DNA from 3 places in the Bacillus paramycoides genome. Region 3 is predicted to be linked to each of the others. Evidence: a T-box and tRNA genes for the amino acid it is inferred to sense, from the RefSeq annotation. Region 3 holds a T-box; the other regions hold tRNA genes.

Region 1 (5,113 bases), 580 kb from region 3:
GAGCAATGGAGGGACGCAGAAGGATAGAAGAAGCGTGCGATTGGTTGTGCACGTCCAAGCAGTTAGGCTGATAAGTAGGAAAATCCGCTTATCGTGAAGGCTGAGCTGTGATGGGGAAGCTCCTTATGGAGCGAAGTCTTTGATTCCCCGCTGCCAAGAAAAGCTTCTAGCGAGATAAAAGGTGCCTGTACCGCAAACCGACACAGGTAGGCGAGGAGAGAATCCTAAGGTGTGCGAGAGAACTCTGGTTAAGGAACTCGGCAAAATGACCCCGTAACTTCGGGAGAAGGGGTGCTTTCTTAACGGAAAGCCGCAGTGAATAGGCCCAAGCGACTGTTTAGCAAAAACACAGCTCTCTGCGAAGCCGTAAGGCGAAGTATAGGGGGTGACACCTGCCCGGTGCTGGAAGGTTAAGGAGAGGGGTTAGCGTAAGCGAAGCTCTGAACTGAAGCCCCAGTAAACGGCGGCCGTAACTATAACGGTCCTAAGGTAGCGAAATTCCTTGTCGGGTAAGTTCCGACCCGCACGAAAGGTGTAACGATTTGGGCACTGTCTCAACCAGAGACTCGGTGAAATTATAGTACCTGTGAAGATGCAGGTTACCCGCGACAGGACGGAAAGACCCCGTGGAGCTTTACTGTAGCCTGATATTGAATTTTGGTACAGTTTGTACAGGATAGGCGGGAGCCTTTGAAACCGGAGCGCTAGCTTCGGTGGAGGCGCTGGTGGGATACCGCCCTGACTGTATTGAAATTCTAACCTACGGGTCTTATCGACCCGGGAGACAGTGTCAGGTGGGCAGTTTGACTGGGGCGGTCGCCTCCTAAAGTGTAACGGAGGCGCCCAAAGGTTCCCTCAGAATGGTTGGAAATCATTCGTAGAGTGCAAAGGCATAAGGGAGCTTGACTGCGAGACCTACAAGTCGAGCAGGGACGAAAGTCGGGCTTAGTGATCCGGTGGTTCCGCATGGAAGGGCCATCGCTCAACGGATAAAAGCTACCCCGGGGATAACAGGCTTATCTCCCCCAAGAGTCCACATCGACGGGGAGGTTTGGCACCTCGATGTCGGCTCATCGCATCCTGGGGCTGTAGTCGGTCCCAAGGGTTGGGCTGTTCGCCCATTAAAGCGGTACGCGAGCTGGGTTCAGAACGTCGTGAGACAGTTCGGTCCCTATCCGTCGTGGGCGTAGGAAATTTGAGAGGAGCTGTCCTTAGTACGAGAGGACCGGGATGGACGCACCGCTGGTGTACCAGTTGTTCTGCCAAGGGCATAGCTGGGTAGCTATGTGCGGAAGGGATAAGTGCTGAAAGCATCTAAGCATGAAGCCCCCCTCAAGATGAGATTTCCCATAGCGTAAGCTAGTAAGATCCCTGAAAGATGATCAGGTTGATAGGTTCGAGGTGGAAGCATGGTGACATGTGGAGCTGACGAATACTAATAGATCGAGGACTTAACCATATAATATGAAGCAATGTTATCTAGTTTTGAAGGAATATATAATTTTCTTCTTGACATTTCGAAAGAAATGTTTATAATGATAAAAGTCTGGTAATGATGGCAGAGAGGTCACACCCGTTCCCATACCGAACACGGAAGTTAAGTTCTCTAGCGCCGATGGTAGTTGGGACCTTGTCCCTGTGAGAGTAGGACGTTGCCAGGCTAATATTATTCCGCAGTAGCTCAGTGGTAGAGCTATCGGCTGTTAACCGATCGGTCGTAGGTTCGAGTCCTACCTGCGGAGCCATTATGCTTCCATAGCTCAGCTGGTAGAGCACTTCCATGGTAAGGAAGAGGTCACCGGTTCAAGCCCGGTTGGAAGCTTGGGAAGATTTTTACAATTTTTGGCCCGTTGGTCAAGTGGTTAAGACACCGCCCTTTCACGGCGGTAACACGGGTTCGAATCCCGTACGGGTCACCACTTTTGGAGGATTAGCTCAGCTGGGAGAGCACCTGCCTTACAAGCAGGGGGTCGGCGGTTCGATCCCGTCATCCTCCACCATATATATTTTAAATGTCGGAGGGGTAGCGAAGTGGCTAAACGCGGCGGACTGTAAATCCGCTCCTTCGGGTTCGGCAGTTCGAATCTGCCCCCCTCCACCATTTTCTTTAAAATAACCTGAGAGGGTTTATTTTTTTGAAAAGATAACCATACTAGTAAATATTAATGGGCTATAGCCAAGCGGTAAGGCAACGGACTTTGACTCCGTCATGCGCTGGTTCGAATCCAGCTAGCCCAGCCATTTACGAGCCATTAGCTCAGTTGGTAGAGCATCTGACTTTTAATCAGAGGGTCGAAGGTTCGAGTCCTTCATGGCTCACCATTTTCGCGGAAGTAGTTCAGTGGTAGAATACAACCTTGCCAAGGTTGGGGTCGCGGGTTCGAATCCCGTCTTCCGCTTAATTACTAAGGGGCCTTAGCTCAGCTGGGAGAGCGCCTGCCTTGCACGCAGGAGGTCAGCGGTTCGATCCCGCTAGGCTCCATCTAATAGAAAAGCTTACATCATATGATGTAAGCTTTTTTTGTGTTTGAAAAGACAACCTTCATACTTGTCGTTTAAAATGAAGAAAACGTAAAAGTAAAGGGTAGGGGATAATTGTGAAAGTTGTTATTGCATCTGATTCATATAAAGAAAGCTTAAAAGCTATAGAAGTATGTGAAGCTATAGAAAGAGGTTTTGGGACAATTTTCCCTAATGCAGAATATGTAAAGATACCGATTGGAGATGGAGGGGAAGGAACGGTTGATTCCCTTGTTGATGCTACAGGAGGAAGTATTATATCACTTCGTGTGACAGGGCCGCTTAGAGAGAGCGTACAAGCCTTTTATGGTATGTCTAAAGATAAAAAGACAGCGTTTATTGAAATGGCAGCAGCATCAGGATTACAACATGTTCCGGTAGAAAAACGAAACCCACTTATTACAACGACGAAAGGAACAGGAGAACTTATACTACATGCACTAGACGAAGGAGCTGAGCACATTATTTTAGGACTTGGAGGAAGTGCTACAAATGATGGTGGAGCGGGTATGTTGTCGGCTTTAGGAGTCAGGTTTATAGATGGAGAAGGGGAAGTCATAGATCCATCTGGAGGGACGTTACATTCGATTGTCGCTATTGATTTTTCCCAAATGGATTCCCGTTTAGCGCATATAAAGATAGAAGCAGCATGTGATGTAGATAATCCGTTAGTTGGAATAAGAGGAGCATCTTTCGTATTTGGACGGCAAAAGGGTGCGGATGCAGAGATGATGAAAGAGCTGGATGAGAATTTAAAGCATTATGCGCATATTTTTAAACAATTCTTATCTTGTGACGTATCTCAAATGTCTGGTGCAGGAGCTGCAGGAGGAATGGGAGCAGCTGTTATTGCAGTGTTAAAGGGAAACTTGCGGAGAGGAATTGAAATTGTATTAGATTATACAAATTTTGATAAGCATATAGAAGGAGCAGATTTAATTATAACTGGTGAAGGTAGAATAGATGAACAAACAGCATATGGAAAGGCCCCTGTAGGTGTTGCGGAGCGTGCAAAGCGTTTTTATATTCCTGTTATCGCTATTGGAGGATCTGTATCTCCTAATTATCCGGCTGTCCATGGAAAAGGAATTGATGCAGTATTTAGTATTACAGCGAGTCCGATGACATTAGAAGAGGCATATAAAGTAGCAGAAGAGAATGTTGAAATGACAGCAAAGAATATTGCATTAGTGTGGAAAATAGCATCAGAAAAACACTTCTAAATGTAGGAGTGTTTTTTATTATTATTTAATAATAATGATGGTAGTTATTTCATTAAGTTAACTTTATACATAGAATAGTCTTAACATTTGGATTTTAAAGCAAATATAAGTGAATAATTTGTATATCCATACAGAAAAATGTCGAGTTGAGTCAGACTATATAAAAGATTTAAAATATTTAGTGAAGGCACAAAAGGGGGATACTATCTATGAAAAAAGAAATCTCAGTTATTGGAGTTCCAATGGACTTAGGACAAATGCGTCGTGGAGTTGATATGGGGCCGAGCGCAATCCGTTATGCAGGTGTAATTGAAAGAATCGAAGGAATTGGATATGACGTTAAAGATATGGGAGATATATGTATAGAGAGAGAAAAAGAAATAGATGTAAATACAAGCTTAAGAAACCTTACACAAGTTGCAACTGTATGTAACGAATTAGCAAGTAAGGTGGATCATATTATAGAAGAAGGACGTTTTCCACTTGTATTAGGTGGCGACCATAGTATTGCTATTGGTACATTAGCTGGTGTTGCAAAACATTATAAAAACTTAGGTGTTATTTGGTATGATGCACATGGTGATTTAAATACAGAGGAAACTTCACCATCTGGAAATATTCATGGTATGTCACTTGCTGCAAGTTTAGGGTATGGACATCCTTCACTTGTAGATTTATACGGGGCATATCCAAAGGTGAAAAAAGAGAACGTTGTAATTATCGGTGCACGTGCACTAGATGAAGGAGAAAAAGACTTTATTCGTAATGAAGGCATTAAAGTATTCTCAATGCACGAGATTGATCGTATGGGTATGACGGCCGTTATGGAAGAAACAATCGCGTATTTATCTCATACTGATGGTGTACATTTATCATTAGATTTAGATGGCCTTGATCCTCACGATGCACCAGGAGTTGGAACACCTGTAATTGGTGGTTTATCTTATCGTGAAAGCCACTTAGCAATGGAAATGTTAGCGGAAGCTGATATTGTTACATCTGCTGAGTTTGTTGAGGTAAATACGATTTTAGATGAGCGAAATAGAACAGCAACAACAGCGGTTGCTTTAATGGGTTCTTTATTCGGTGAAAAACTAAAATAAATGTAAGAAAAGCAACTGAGAAGTTGCTTTTTTTATTTGAAAATAGGCGTATAATAATGATTTATATTATACTGTACGATAAGAATGTTTGACATCTTACCAATTTAGATTAAAGGAGGTTGTTTGTAATTGTTGTTTGTTTCATGTATGGTATAATTAACTAGTTGTTGGAAATACATACAGATAGAGCATAAAACAATATTTCAATATATGGATAGAATTGCTCGTAAGTAGGAGGAAGGGTTAGCATGCCTTTTGAAGATACGA
Region 2 (5,113 bases), 960 kb from region 3:
CCTAAGCCGAGGCCGACAGGCGTAGGCGATGGACAACAGGTTGATATTCCTGTACCACCTCTTTATCGTTTGAGCAATGGAGGGACGCAGAAGGATAGAAGAAGCGTGCGATTGGTTGTGCACGTCCAAGCAGTTAGGCTGATAAGTAGGCAAATCCGCTTATCGTGAAGGCTGAGCTGTGATGGGGAAGCTCCTTATGGAGCGAAGTCTTTGATTCCCCGCTGCCAAGAAAAGCTTCTAGCGAGATAAAAGGTGCCTGTACCGCAAACCGACACAGGTAGGCGAGGAGAGAATCCTAAGGTGTGCGAGAGAACTCTGGTTAAGGAACTCGGCAAAATGACCCCGTAACTTCGGGAGAAGGGGTGCTTTCTTAACGGAAAGCCGCAGTGAATAGGCCCAAGCGACTGTTTAGCAAAAACACAGCTCTCTGCGAAGCCGTAAGGCGAAGTATAGGGGGTGACACCTGCCCGGTGCTGGAAGGTTAAGGAGAGGGGTTAGCGTAAGCGAAGCTCTGAACTGAAGCCCCAGTAAACGGCGGCCGTAACTATAACGGTCCTAAGGTAGCGAAATTCCTTGTCGGGTAAGTTCCGACCCGCACGAAAGGTGTAACGATTTGGGCACTGTCTCAACCAGAGACTCGGTGAAATTATAGTACCTGTGAAGATGCAGGTTACCCGCGACAGGACGGAAAGACCCCGTGGAGCTTTACTGTAGCCTGATATTGAATTTTGGTACAGTTTGTACAGGATAGGCGGGAGCCTTTGAAACCGGAGCGCTAGCTTCGGTGGAGGCGCTGGTGGGATACCGCCCTGACTGTATTGAAATTCTAACCTACGGGTCTTATCGACCCGGGAGACAGTGTCAGGTGGGCAGTTTGACTGGGGCGGTCGCCTCCTAAAGTGTAACGGAGGCGCCCAAAGGTTCCCTCAGAATGGTTGGAAATCATTCGTAGAGTGCAAAGGCATAAGGGAGCTTGACTGCGAGACCTACAAGTCGAGCAGGGACGAAAGTCGGGCTTAGTGATCCGGTGGTTCCGCATGGAAGGGCCATCGCTCAACGGATAAAAGCTACCCCGGGGATAACAGGCTTATCTCCCCCAAGAGTCCACATCGACGGGGAGGTTTGGCACCTCGATGTCGGCTCATCGCATCCTGGGGCTGTAGTCGGTCCCAAGGGTTGGGCTGTTCGCCCATTAAAGCGGTACGCGAGCTGGGTTCAGAACGTCGTGAGACAGTTCGGTCCCTATCCGTCGTGGGCGTAGGAAATTTGAGAGGAGCTGTCCTTAGTACGAGAGGACCGGGATGGACGCACCGCTGGTGTACCAGTTGTTCTGCCAAGGGCATAGCTGGGTAGCTATGTGCGGAAGGGATAAGTGCTGAAAGCATCTAAGCATGAAGCCCCCCTCAAGATGAGATTTCCCATAGCGTAAGCTAGTAAGATCCCTGAAAGATGATCAGGTTGATAGGTTCGAGGTGGAAGCATGGTGACATGTGGAGCTGACGAATACTAATAGATCGAGGACTTAACCATATAATATGAAGCAATGTTATCTAGTTTTGAGAGAACATAAAAAAACTTGTTGACTTTTAAAGAAAATAAGTTATAATAATGATTGTCTCAAAAGAATAATGTCTGGTAATGATGGCAGAGAGGTCACACCCGTTCCCATACCGAACACGGAAGTTAAGCTCTCTAGCGCCGATGGTAGTTGGGACCTTGTCCCTGTGAGAGTAGGACGTTGCCAGGCAATATTATTCCGCAGTAGCTCAGCGGTAGAGCTATCGGCTGTTAACCGATCGGTCGTAGGTTCGATTCCTACCTGCGGAGCCATTGGAGAGCTGTCCGAGTTGGCCGAAGGAGCACGATTGGAAATCGTGTATACGTCATAAGCGTATCAAGGGTTCGAATCCCTTGCTCTCCGCCATAGGATTTATAATATTTGGCCCGTTGGTCAAGTGGTTAAGACACCGCCCTTTCACGGCGGTAACACGGGTTCGAATCCCGTACGGGTCACCACTTTGGAGGATTAGCTCAGCTGGGAGAGCACCTGCCTTACAAGCAGGGGGTCGGCGGTTCGATCCCGTCATCCTCCACCATATAAATTATATGAATAGTATTATCGCGGGGTGGAGCAGCACGGTAGCTCGTCGGGCTCATAACCCGAAGGTCGCAGGTTCAAATCCTGTCCCCGCAACCAAATGGTCCCGTGGTGTAGTGGTTAACATGCCTGCCTGTCACGCAGGAGATCGCCGGTTCGACCCCGGTCGGGACCGCCATTTTAATAAGGCTCGGTAGCTCAGTCGGTAGAGCAGAGGACTGAAAATCCTCGTGTCGGCGGTTCGATTCCGTCCCGAGCCACCATTTATCTTAATCATATACGCCGGCTTAGCTCAATTGGTAGAGCAACTGACTTGTAATCAGTAGGTTGGGGGTTCAAGTCCTCTAGCCGGCACCATGTAAGTTTCGGAGGGGTAGCGAAGTGGCTAAACGCGGCGGACTGTAAATCCGCTCCTTCGGGTTCGGCAGTTCGAATCTGCCCCCCTCCACCATTTGCATAGGGGCATAGTTTAAAGGTAGAACTGAGGTCTCCAAAACCTCCAGTGTGGGTTCGATTCCTACTGCCCCTGCCAAATATATTTACACAACATGGCGGTTGTGGCGAAGTGGTTAACGCACCGGATTGTGGCTCCGGCATTCGTGGGTTCGATTCCCATCAGTCGCCCCATTTTTATTTTAAAAATTACAAATAATCTAATGGATACTTACATATAATTAAGTAGGAATTCGATGGGCTATAGCCAAGCGGTAAGGCAACGGACTTTGACTCCGTCATGCGCTGGTTCGAATCCAGCTAGCCCAGCCATTTTTGCGGAAGTAGTTCAGTGGTAGAATACAACCTTGCCAAGGTTGGGGTCGCGGGTTCGAATCCCGTCTTCCGCTCCAGTAAAATTTTATATGGCGGCATAGCCAAGTGGTAAGGCAGAGGTCTGCAAAACCTTTATCACCGGTTCAAATCCGGTTGCCGCCTTTTCTTTTGTGCCGATGTGGCGGAATTGGCAGACGCGCACGACTCAAAATCGTGTTCCTTCGGGAGTGTCGGTTCGACCCCGACCATCGGTATCACGAACGGCGTAATAAAAAAGCTCTATACTAATTGTATAGAGCTTTTTTATGTTTTCATTAGACGGTAAAATAAGCACTAAAAAGGTCGTGTGCGGTGGGTAAACGTAGAACATTATTACTAGAAGCAGAATTAAAATTGGCAAAGAAATCGCCGTATGTAACCATTGATGAAGAAGCATTAAATTTTTTCTCTATGAAAGCCCATGCGATACAGTTGGAGTAAACTACGAAAAATGAACAGGATAAAAACGAATATTCATTTTTATCCTGTTCATTCCATTATTCTATAAAATGCCATCGGAATATTGGATATACAATATTCTTTTTGAGCACTCTAGAGAGAATTTCTCCACCCCGGTGACATGAAGTTAAATCCGACACCACCAGTAGATATTAGTACATTATCAACGGTTAAGTTTGTAATTTCTAAAAACCTCTTTTCAAACTCTGCTCTGTTGTACTTGTACATAGTTGAGTGGCACGCCCACATTTGCGTTGAAGTGCTCAACCAGTCTCCTAATTCCTTTAATTCAGGAAACGACTCAAATCGAATTGGTTCATCTAATTTCATCAATCTCACTTGATAGATAGTTGGGTTTAGCTTTTCTCCTATTCCTTTAAGAGCATGTGTGTTTTTTTCGTTTGAATGTGTCATAATTCTCCCCCATTTCCCCTTTAAATTTTTTCTTATTTTAATTATACAACAATAGAAAGTAATTATAGTGATATTATGGAAATAGGTATCGGCGATATAAAAAACTCTAACAGAAAAGTTAGAGTTTTTTTGTTAAATTATACTATGTGCTTCTAAAATTCGTAATAAACGTAGGAATTCATGTATAATATAACTTGTCGAAAGAACAAAATGATAGTGATTTATATTATGTCTGTAATATGAATTAAAGATGAACTTTTTATATTTCTTTTAAAAATGTGTTGAATACACATTATATTTCATATTAATATTTTTATGTAGATTTAAAACGGGAAAGAGAGTGGAAAGTATGGGTCGTAAATGGAATAATATTAAGGATAAAAAAGCATCAAAAGATGCAAATACTAGCCGTATATACGCGAAATTTGGACGTGAAATTTATGTGGCGGCAAAACAAGGCGAGCCAGATCCAGAATCAAACCAAGCGCTTAGAGTTGTATTGGAACGTGCGAAAACATATAATGTTCCAAGAACAATTATCGATCGTGCAGTTGAAAAAGCAAAAGGCGGTTCAGAAGAAAATTATGATGAGCTTCGTTATGAAGGATTCGGACCAAATGGATCTATGGTAATTGTAGATACACTTACGAATAACGTAAACCGTACTGCAGCAGATGTACGAGCTGCATTTAGCAAAAACAGTGGTAACATGGGTGTAAACGGTTCTGTAGCTTACATGTTTGATGCGACAGCTGTTATCGGTCTTGAAGGGAAAACATCAGATGAAGTGCTTGAAATTTTAATGGAAGCAGATGTGGATGCACGTGATATTCTTGAAGAAGAAGATGCTGTTATCGTGTATGCTGAGCCTGATCAATTCCATGCAGTACAATCTGCACTTAAAGATGCTGGTGTTGAAGAATTCACAGTTGCTGAATTAACAATGCTTGCACAAAGTGATGTAACACTTCCTGAAGATGCACAAGTGCAATTTGAAAAAATGGTTGATGCGTTAGAAGATCTAGAAGATGTGCAACAAGTTTACCACAACGTAGACTTAGGAGAATAATACGATAGATAGAAGCCCCTTTCGTTTAACGGATAGGGGCTTCTTTTTTATGAATTTAATTAAGGGGATGAATGAGTAAAGGTATTTTGTTGTAGACAGGGAATATGCTTATACGGATATGTGAAATATTCATTATTGCTAGGAGGCTTAATATGGAACATAAAACACCAAAGCATATCGTTGCTGTAGCAGGTTATTTAACAAATGAAAAAGACGAAGTGTTATTAGCTAAAGTACATTGGCGATCGGATACGTGGGAGTTGCCA
Region 3 (5,113 bases):
CAAATTAATGAAATTGTAGATGTAATAACGAATATTTCAAGTCAGACGAGTTTGCTAGCTTTAAATGCAAATATTGAAGCGGCAAGAGCAGGTGAGCATGGAAAAGGGTTTGCTATTGTGGCGAATGAAGTATTAAAGCTGGCCGAAGAATCGAATCGTTCTGCGGGGAGAATTCAAGGTATTTTGAAGGAGTTTAGTAATCAAGCAAGTAAGGTAGAAGTGCAGGTAGAGAAATCAGAAAGAGTACAAGAAGAATGTAACGAAATGTTAGCAAGCGTTTTAACAAACGTAACGGATTTAGGAAAGTTTATTGATACAATCAATGATGTAATGAGAGAAATCGTTGGTCATCAAGAAAGTTTCCAAGTTAAAACGACGAATATCGTAAAGGATGTTACACATGCTTCTAATGTAATTCAGCAAACTTCTGCGGCTACGGAAGAAGTGTTAGCAAGTGTGGAAGAAGAAAAACATCGAAATGATACATCAGTGAAGACATTACATACTGTTAGTGAGCAAGTGAAGTTGTTAGAAGATATTTTAGAAAAGTAATATCGTTTCAAAAGGGCACACTATGTGTGCTCTTTTTTCATTTAAACGAATACTTGAGCGGAATTTAATTGCTTTTCTGTGCGTTTTCTGCCAAGCTTAAGGAGATAAAATTCAGCTAATAGCGGAATTAAAATACTTCAAAGAAAGAATTATATAGGTGACGCATATGATCGAAGTTAAGACTTCTGAACTTAGTGATGGAGAATTTAATAGAGGTGTATTTGCAACTCGTGATATTAAAAAAGGTGAGTTGATACACGCAGCACCAGTTATCTCTTATCCGAATGAACAGCATGAACACATTGAGAAAACGTTGCTTGCTGATTACGCATTTGAGTATGGGGTAAATCATACGGCAATCCTTTTAGGATACGGTATGTTATTTAATCATTCATATACACCGAATGCAACGTATGATATTGTCTTCGAGAACCATACGTTTAACTTCTTCGCTTATAAGGATATAAAAGCGGGAGAAGAAATCTTAATCAATTATAATGGTGAAGTTGATAATGACGAGCTGTTATGGTTTGATAAGGAAAAAGAAGAGAACGAAAAGTAATTTATAATAAGTGATGAAAGGGAGGCTTTTACATAGGTAAAAGCCTCCCTTTTTAGTGATGAAAATAAAGTAAATATTACAAAAAAATACCACTTTATTTTCGTATGATATAGTAAGATACTGAAGGATAGTGTGTTGAAAAAGTAATATATTTTACAAATTGTTGTCTTTCTGATGACATGTCAAGTTTAGTAGCTCATTTGGGTTGCTTTATTATGCAATATATATTTTAATATGAGTGGCACCTCTTATAAATTAAGAGGTTTATAGGTGTCTCGAATTGATTTTGGGTACACTGTATCCACCACTTTAGGTTCATTTCATGTATGTGGGGATATTATGGGCCCGTATAACGGGATAAAAAGAATATAGAAATAGAGGAATCGTAAAATGAATATGCAAGAGGTTTATGAATATTTAAGTACGGTATTGCCTGAAGGTCATGTGAAACAAGATGAAATGTTAAAGAATCATACGCATATTAAAGTTGGTGGAAAAGCAGATGTGTTCGTTGCACCGACAAATTATGATGAAATTCAAAAAGTTATTAAATATGCTAACAAATATAATATTCCAGTTACGTTTTTAGGAAATGGATCGAATGTCATTATTAAAGATGGTGGAATTCGCGGAATTACAGTAAGTTTAATTCATATTACAGGTGTTACTGTAACAGGAACGACGATTGTAGCACAGTGCGGTGCGGCAATTATTGATGTATCACGTATTGCATTAGATCATAATTTAACGGGTCTTGAGTTTGCTTGTGGTATTCCAGGTTCAGTTGGCGGAGCATTATATATGAATGCTGGTGCTTACGGCGGTGAAATTTCGTTTGTATTAACAGAAGCTGTCGTAATGACAGGTGATGGAGAGCTACGTACTTTGACGAAAGAAGCATTTGAATTTGGATATCGTAAGAGTGTATTTGCGAACAACCATTACATTATTCTTGAAGCGAGATTTGAACTTGAAGAAGGTGTACATGAAGAAATTAAAGCAAAAATGGATGATTTAACGTTCAAACGTGAGTCAAAACAGCCTCTAGAATATCCTTCATGTGGTAGCGTATTTAAGCGCCCACCAAATAACTTTGCTGGTAAACTAATTCAAGAATCAGGGCTACAAGGTAAGCGAATTGGCGGAGTGGAAGTTTCTCTAAAACACGCTGGATTTATGGTGAATGTTGATAACGGAACAGCACAAGATTACATCGATTTAATTCACTTCGTACAAAAGACTGTTGAAGAGAAATTTGGCGTGAAGTTAGAGCGAGAAGTAAGAATTATTGGAGAAGATAAAGAATAAACTCTACGTATGAAACTGTGAATTATTTTAAAATAATATTTGGGTATTGTTGACAATTTGTTTGCGATTCAATATAATGGCTAATAATTTAACAAATAACATACGTTGAAAGAGCCCAGTAGCAGTTTGTCACTGTTAACGAGAGAGCTAGGGGTTGCTGGAACCTAGCACAAACAAACTTGCGAATTACACTCTGGAGTATCTTAGGTAATGCTAAGCGGATTGGCAATCGATATTATTGCTAAGAGTGGTATGAGTAGCTATGCTATTTATACAAACTGGGTGGTAACACGGTGAATAATCGTCCCTATGTCATAGACATAGGGATTTTTTGTTTTCAAAAAAATAGAGGGGATGACAAAAGATGAACATTATTGATGAATTAGAATGGCGCGGTGCCATTAATCAACAGACAGATGAAGAAGGTTTACGTAAGCTAGTAGAAGAGAAAAAGATTTCACTATACTGCGGAGTTGATCCGACTGGTGATAGTATGCATATCGGACATTTGATTCCGTTTATGATGATGAAGAGATTCCAGTTAGCTGGTCATCATCCAGTTATTTTAATCGGCGGGGCAACAGGAACAATTGGTGATCCGAGCGGACGTCAATCAGAACGTCAACTTCAAACGTTAGAAGTAGTGCAGCATAACGTGGATGCGTTAACAGCGCAAATGAAAAAGCTGTTTGATTTTGGCGGAAATAGCGAAGTGAAGATGGTAAATAACTACGACTGGACACATGAAATAAACATTATCGAATTTTTACGTGATTACGGAAAAAACTTTAGCATCAATAGCATGTTAGCGAAGGACATTGTAGCAAGTCGTTTAGATACAGGAATTTCTTTCACAGAATTTACGTACCAAATCTTGCAAGCGATGGACTTCCATCATTTATACACGAAAGAAGATGTTCAACTGCAAATTGGTGGTAGTGACCAATGGGGAAATATTACGAGTGGGTTAGACTTAATTCGTAAGTTAGAAGGACACGAAGCGAAGGTATTCGGATTAACGATTCCGTTATTGTTGAAATCAGATGGTACGAAGTTTGGTAAATCAGCAGGTGGTGCGGTTTGGCTTGATCCTGAAAAAACAACACCATTTGAATTTTACCAGTTCTGGGTAAATACAGATGACCGTGATGTCGTTAAATACTTGAAATACTTTACGTTCTTAACGAAAGAGCGCATCGATGAATTGGCAGTGAAGGTAGAAACGGAGCCTCATAAACGTGAAGCGCAAAAAGTATTAGCGGAAGAAATGACGAAATTTGTTCATGGAGAAGAGGCATTCCTGCAAGCTGTGAAAATTACCGCAGCATTATTTAGCGGAGATATTAAATCGTTAACAGCCGATGAAATTGAGCAAGGCTTTAAAGAAATGCCAACATTCCAGTCTTCAAAAGAGACGAAAAATATCGTAGAATGGCTAGTCGATTTAGGAATTGAACCATCTAGACGACAAGCACGTGAGGATATTAATAACGGAGCTATTTCTATGAATGGTGAAAAAGTAACGGATGTAGATACGGATGTGACTGTAGAAAATTCATTTGATGGACGATTTATTATTATTCGTAAAGGGAAGAAGAACTACAGCTTAGTGAAGTTAGGAGAATAATTTGTGTGAAAGGATGGGAGTAGAAAGAATACTTCCATCCTTTCATATACACAATTTAGACATAAAATAATCAGTAAATTTAGATAATTAAAAGGGTTATATTATTCTTCTGCCGAATAAATAAGTTAGAGGAAATTACGGACTAAAAAAGCCCGAACCATGCTGGGCATGATTCGGGCTTATAATCAGATTAGTAAGCTAAGCTGAATAGACCTTTAATGTGTGATAAGTAACGAACGTTACTTGCTTCTTTCATTAATGATGCTGGTAAGCCTTTAAGTGGAGTATTGCTTGCTCCGATTGTAGCAACAGCATCTTTACGTCCTAGACTAGCAAGTGTTCCAGAGTTTACAGGTGCGAACTCTTCGAATGCTTTGCCTTTTAGTGCAGCGTATAAGTTGTATCCAATTAACTCACCCATTTGCCAAGCGATTTGTGCAGTTGGTGGGTATGGACGTCCGTCTGGAGCGAAGACAACAGCGCTGTCTCCAGCAACGAATACGTTTTTGTGAGAAGTAGATTGTAGGTATGCATCAACTGTTGCACGACCACGGTTTACTTCAAGACCTGATTCACCGATTAGTGGGTTACCTTGAACGCCACCTGTCCAAACGAATGTGTTAGCAACAAGTTTTTGACCATCTTTTAAGTCGATTTCGTTGCCAGCAACGTTTGTTACAGGAAGACCTGTTAAGAATGTAACGCCGCGTGCTTCTAGGCTAGTAGTTGCACGTTCGATTAAGTGGTCTGGTAATACTGGAAGGATTTTTGGACCTGCTTCCACAAGAAGAAGTTTAACTTCTTTTGGATTTACGCCGTGGCTTTTTGCAAGTTTAGGCATAATGTCAGCAAGCTCACCAACTAGCTCAACGCCAGTTAATCCGCCACCACCGATTACGATTGTAGCATCAGCTTCGTTTTTCGTTTTCGCGTATTCACGAATACGGTCTTCAACGTGTTTGTAGATTTTGTTTGCATCAGCAGCAGATTTTAATACCATGCTGTTTTCTTCTAGTCCTGGAATACCGAAGTAAGCAGTTTTACTTCCTAAAGCAACTACAAGT

Evidence for each region. The T-box of region 3 lies ahead of tyrS (tyrosine--tRNA ligase). A T-box ahead of a tRNA ligase gene usually reads a tRNA of that ligase, here a tRNA-Tyr.
Region 1: it has a tRNA-Tyr gene. The T-box ahead of tyrS (tyrosine--tRNA ligase) is inferred to sense a tRNA for this amino acid. The anticodon was not compared.
Region 2: it has a tRNA-Tyr gene. The T-box ahead of tyrS (tyrosine--tRNA ligase) is inferred to sense a tRNA for this amino acid. The anticodon was not compared.

Annotation. Positions count from the first base shown of each region.
Region 1 covers NZ_CP152427.1:154,180-159,292, forward strand. The annotation lists rRNA gene AAG068_RS00885 (23S ribosomal RNA) at 1-1,459, shown strand, start outside; rRNA gene rrf (5S ribosomal RNA) at 1,546-1,661, shown strand; tRNA gene AAG068_RS00895 (tRNA-Asn) at 1,671-1,745, shown strand; tRNA gene AAG068_RS00900 (tRNA-Thr) at 1,750-1,822, shown strand; tRNA gene AAG068_RS00905 (tRNA-Glu) at 1,845-1,919, shown strand; tRNA gene AAG068_RS00910 (tRNA-Val) at 1,925-2,000, shown strand; tRNA gene AAG068_RS00915 (tRNA-Tyr) at 2,018-2,101, shown strand; tRNA gene AAG068_RS00920 (tRNA-Gln) at 2,167-2,241, shown strand; tRNA gene AAG068_RS00925 (tRNA-Lys) at 2,247-2,322, shown strand; tRNA gene AAG068_RS00930 (tRNA-Gly) at 2,328-2,399, shown strand; tRNA gene AAG068_RS00935 (tRNA-Ala) at 2,410-2,482, shown strand; gene AAG068_RS00940 (glycerate kinase) at 2,598-3,743, shown strand; gene rocF (arginase) at 3,953-4,846, shown strand; gene cdaA (diadenylate cyclase CdaA) at 5,095-5,113, shown strand, end outside.
Region 2 covers NZ_CP152427.1:528,125-533,237, forward strand. The annotation lists rRNA gene AAG068_RS02735 (23S ribosomal RNA) at 1-1,530, shown strand, start outside; rRNA gene rrf (5S ribosomal RNA) at 1,632-1,747, shown strand; tRNA gene AAG068_RS02745 (tRNA-Asn) at 1,756-1,830, shown strand; tRNA gene AAG068_RS02750 (tRNA-Ser) at 1,833-1,924, shown strand; tRNA gene AAG068_RS02755 (tRNA-Glu) at 1,942-2,016, shown strand; tRNA gene AAG068_RS02760 (tRNA-Val) at 2,021-2,096, shown strand; tRNA gene AAG068_RS02765 (tRNA-Met) at 2,121-2,197, shown strand; tRNA gene AAG068_RS02770 (tRNA-Asp) at 2,201-2,276, shown strand; tRNA gene AAG068_RS02775 (tRNA-Phe) at 2,286-2,361, shown strand; tRNA gene AAG068_RS02780 (tRNA-Thr) at 2,380-2,455, shown strand; tRNA gene AAG068_RS02785 (tRNA-Tyr) at 2,466-2,549, shown strand; tRNA gene AAG068_RS02790 (tRNA-Trp) at 2,557-2,630, shown strand; tRNA gene AAG068_RS02795 (tRNA-His) at 2,650-2,725, shown strand; tRNA gene AAG068_RS02800 (tRNA-Gln) at 2,789-2,863, shown strand; tRNA gene AAG068_RS02805 (tRNA-Gly) at 2,869-2,943, shown strand; tRNA gene AAG068_RS02810 (tRNA-Cys) at 2,958-3,028, shown strand; tRNA gene AAG068_RS02815 (tRNA-Leu) at 3,039-3,120, shown strand; gene AAG068_RS02820 (hypothetical protein) at 3,218-3,346, shown strand; gene AAG068_RS02825 (DUF3884 family protein) at 3,458-3,778, opposite strand; gene AAG068_RS02830 (YebC/PmpR family DNA-binding transcriptional regulator) at 4,128-4,847, shown strand; gene AAG068_RS02835 (NUDIX hydrolase) at 5,000-5,113, shown strand, end outside.
Region 3 covers NZ_CP152427.1:4,864,290-4,869,402, reverse strand. The annotation lists gene AAG068_RS25445 (DUF4077 domain-containing protein) at 1-552, shown strand, start outside; gene AAG068_RS25440 (SET domain-containing protein) at 719-1,114, shown strand; gene murB (UDP-N-acetylmuramate dehydrogenase) at 1,505-2,422, shown strand; T-box leader at 2,519-2,734, shown strand; gene tyrS (tyrosine--tRNA ligase) at 2,787-4,049, shown strand; gene AAG068_RS25425 (NAD(P)/FAD-dependent oxidoreductase) at 4,240-5,113, opposite strand, start outside.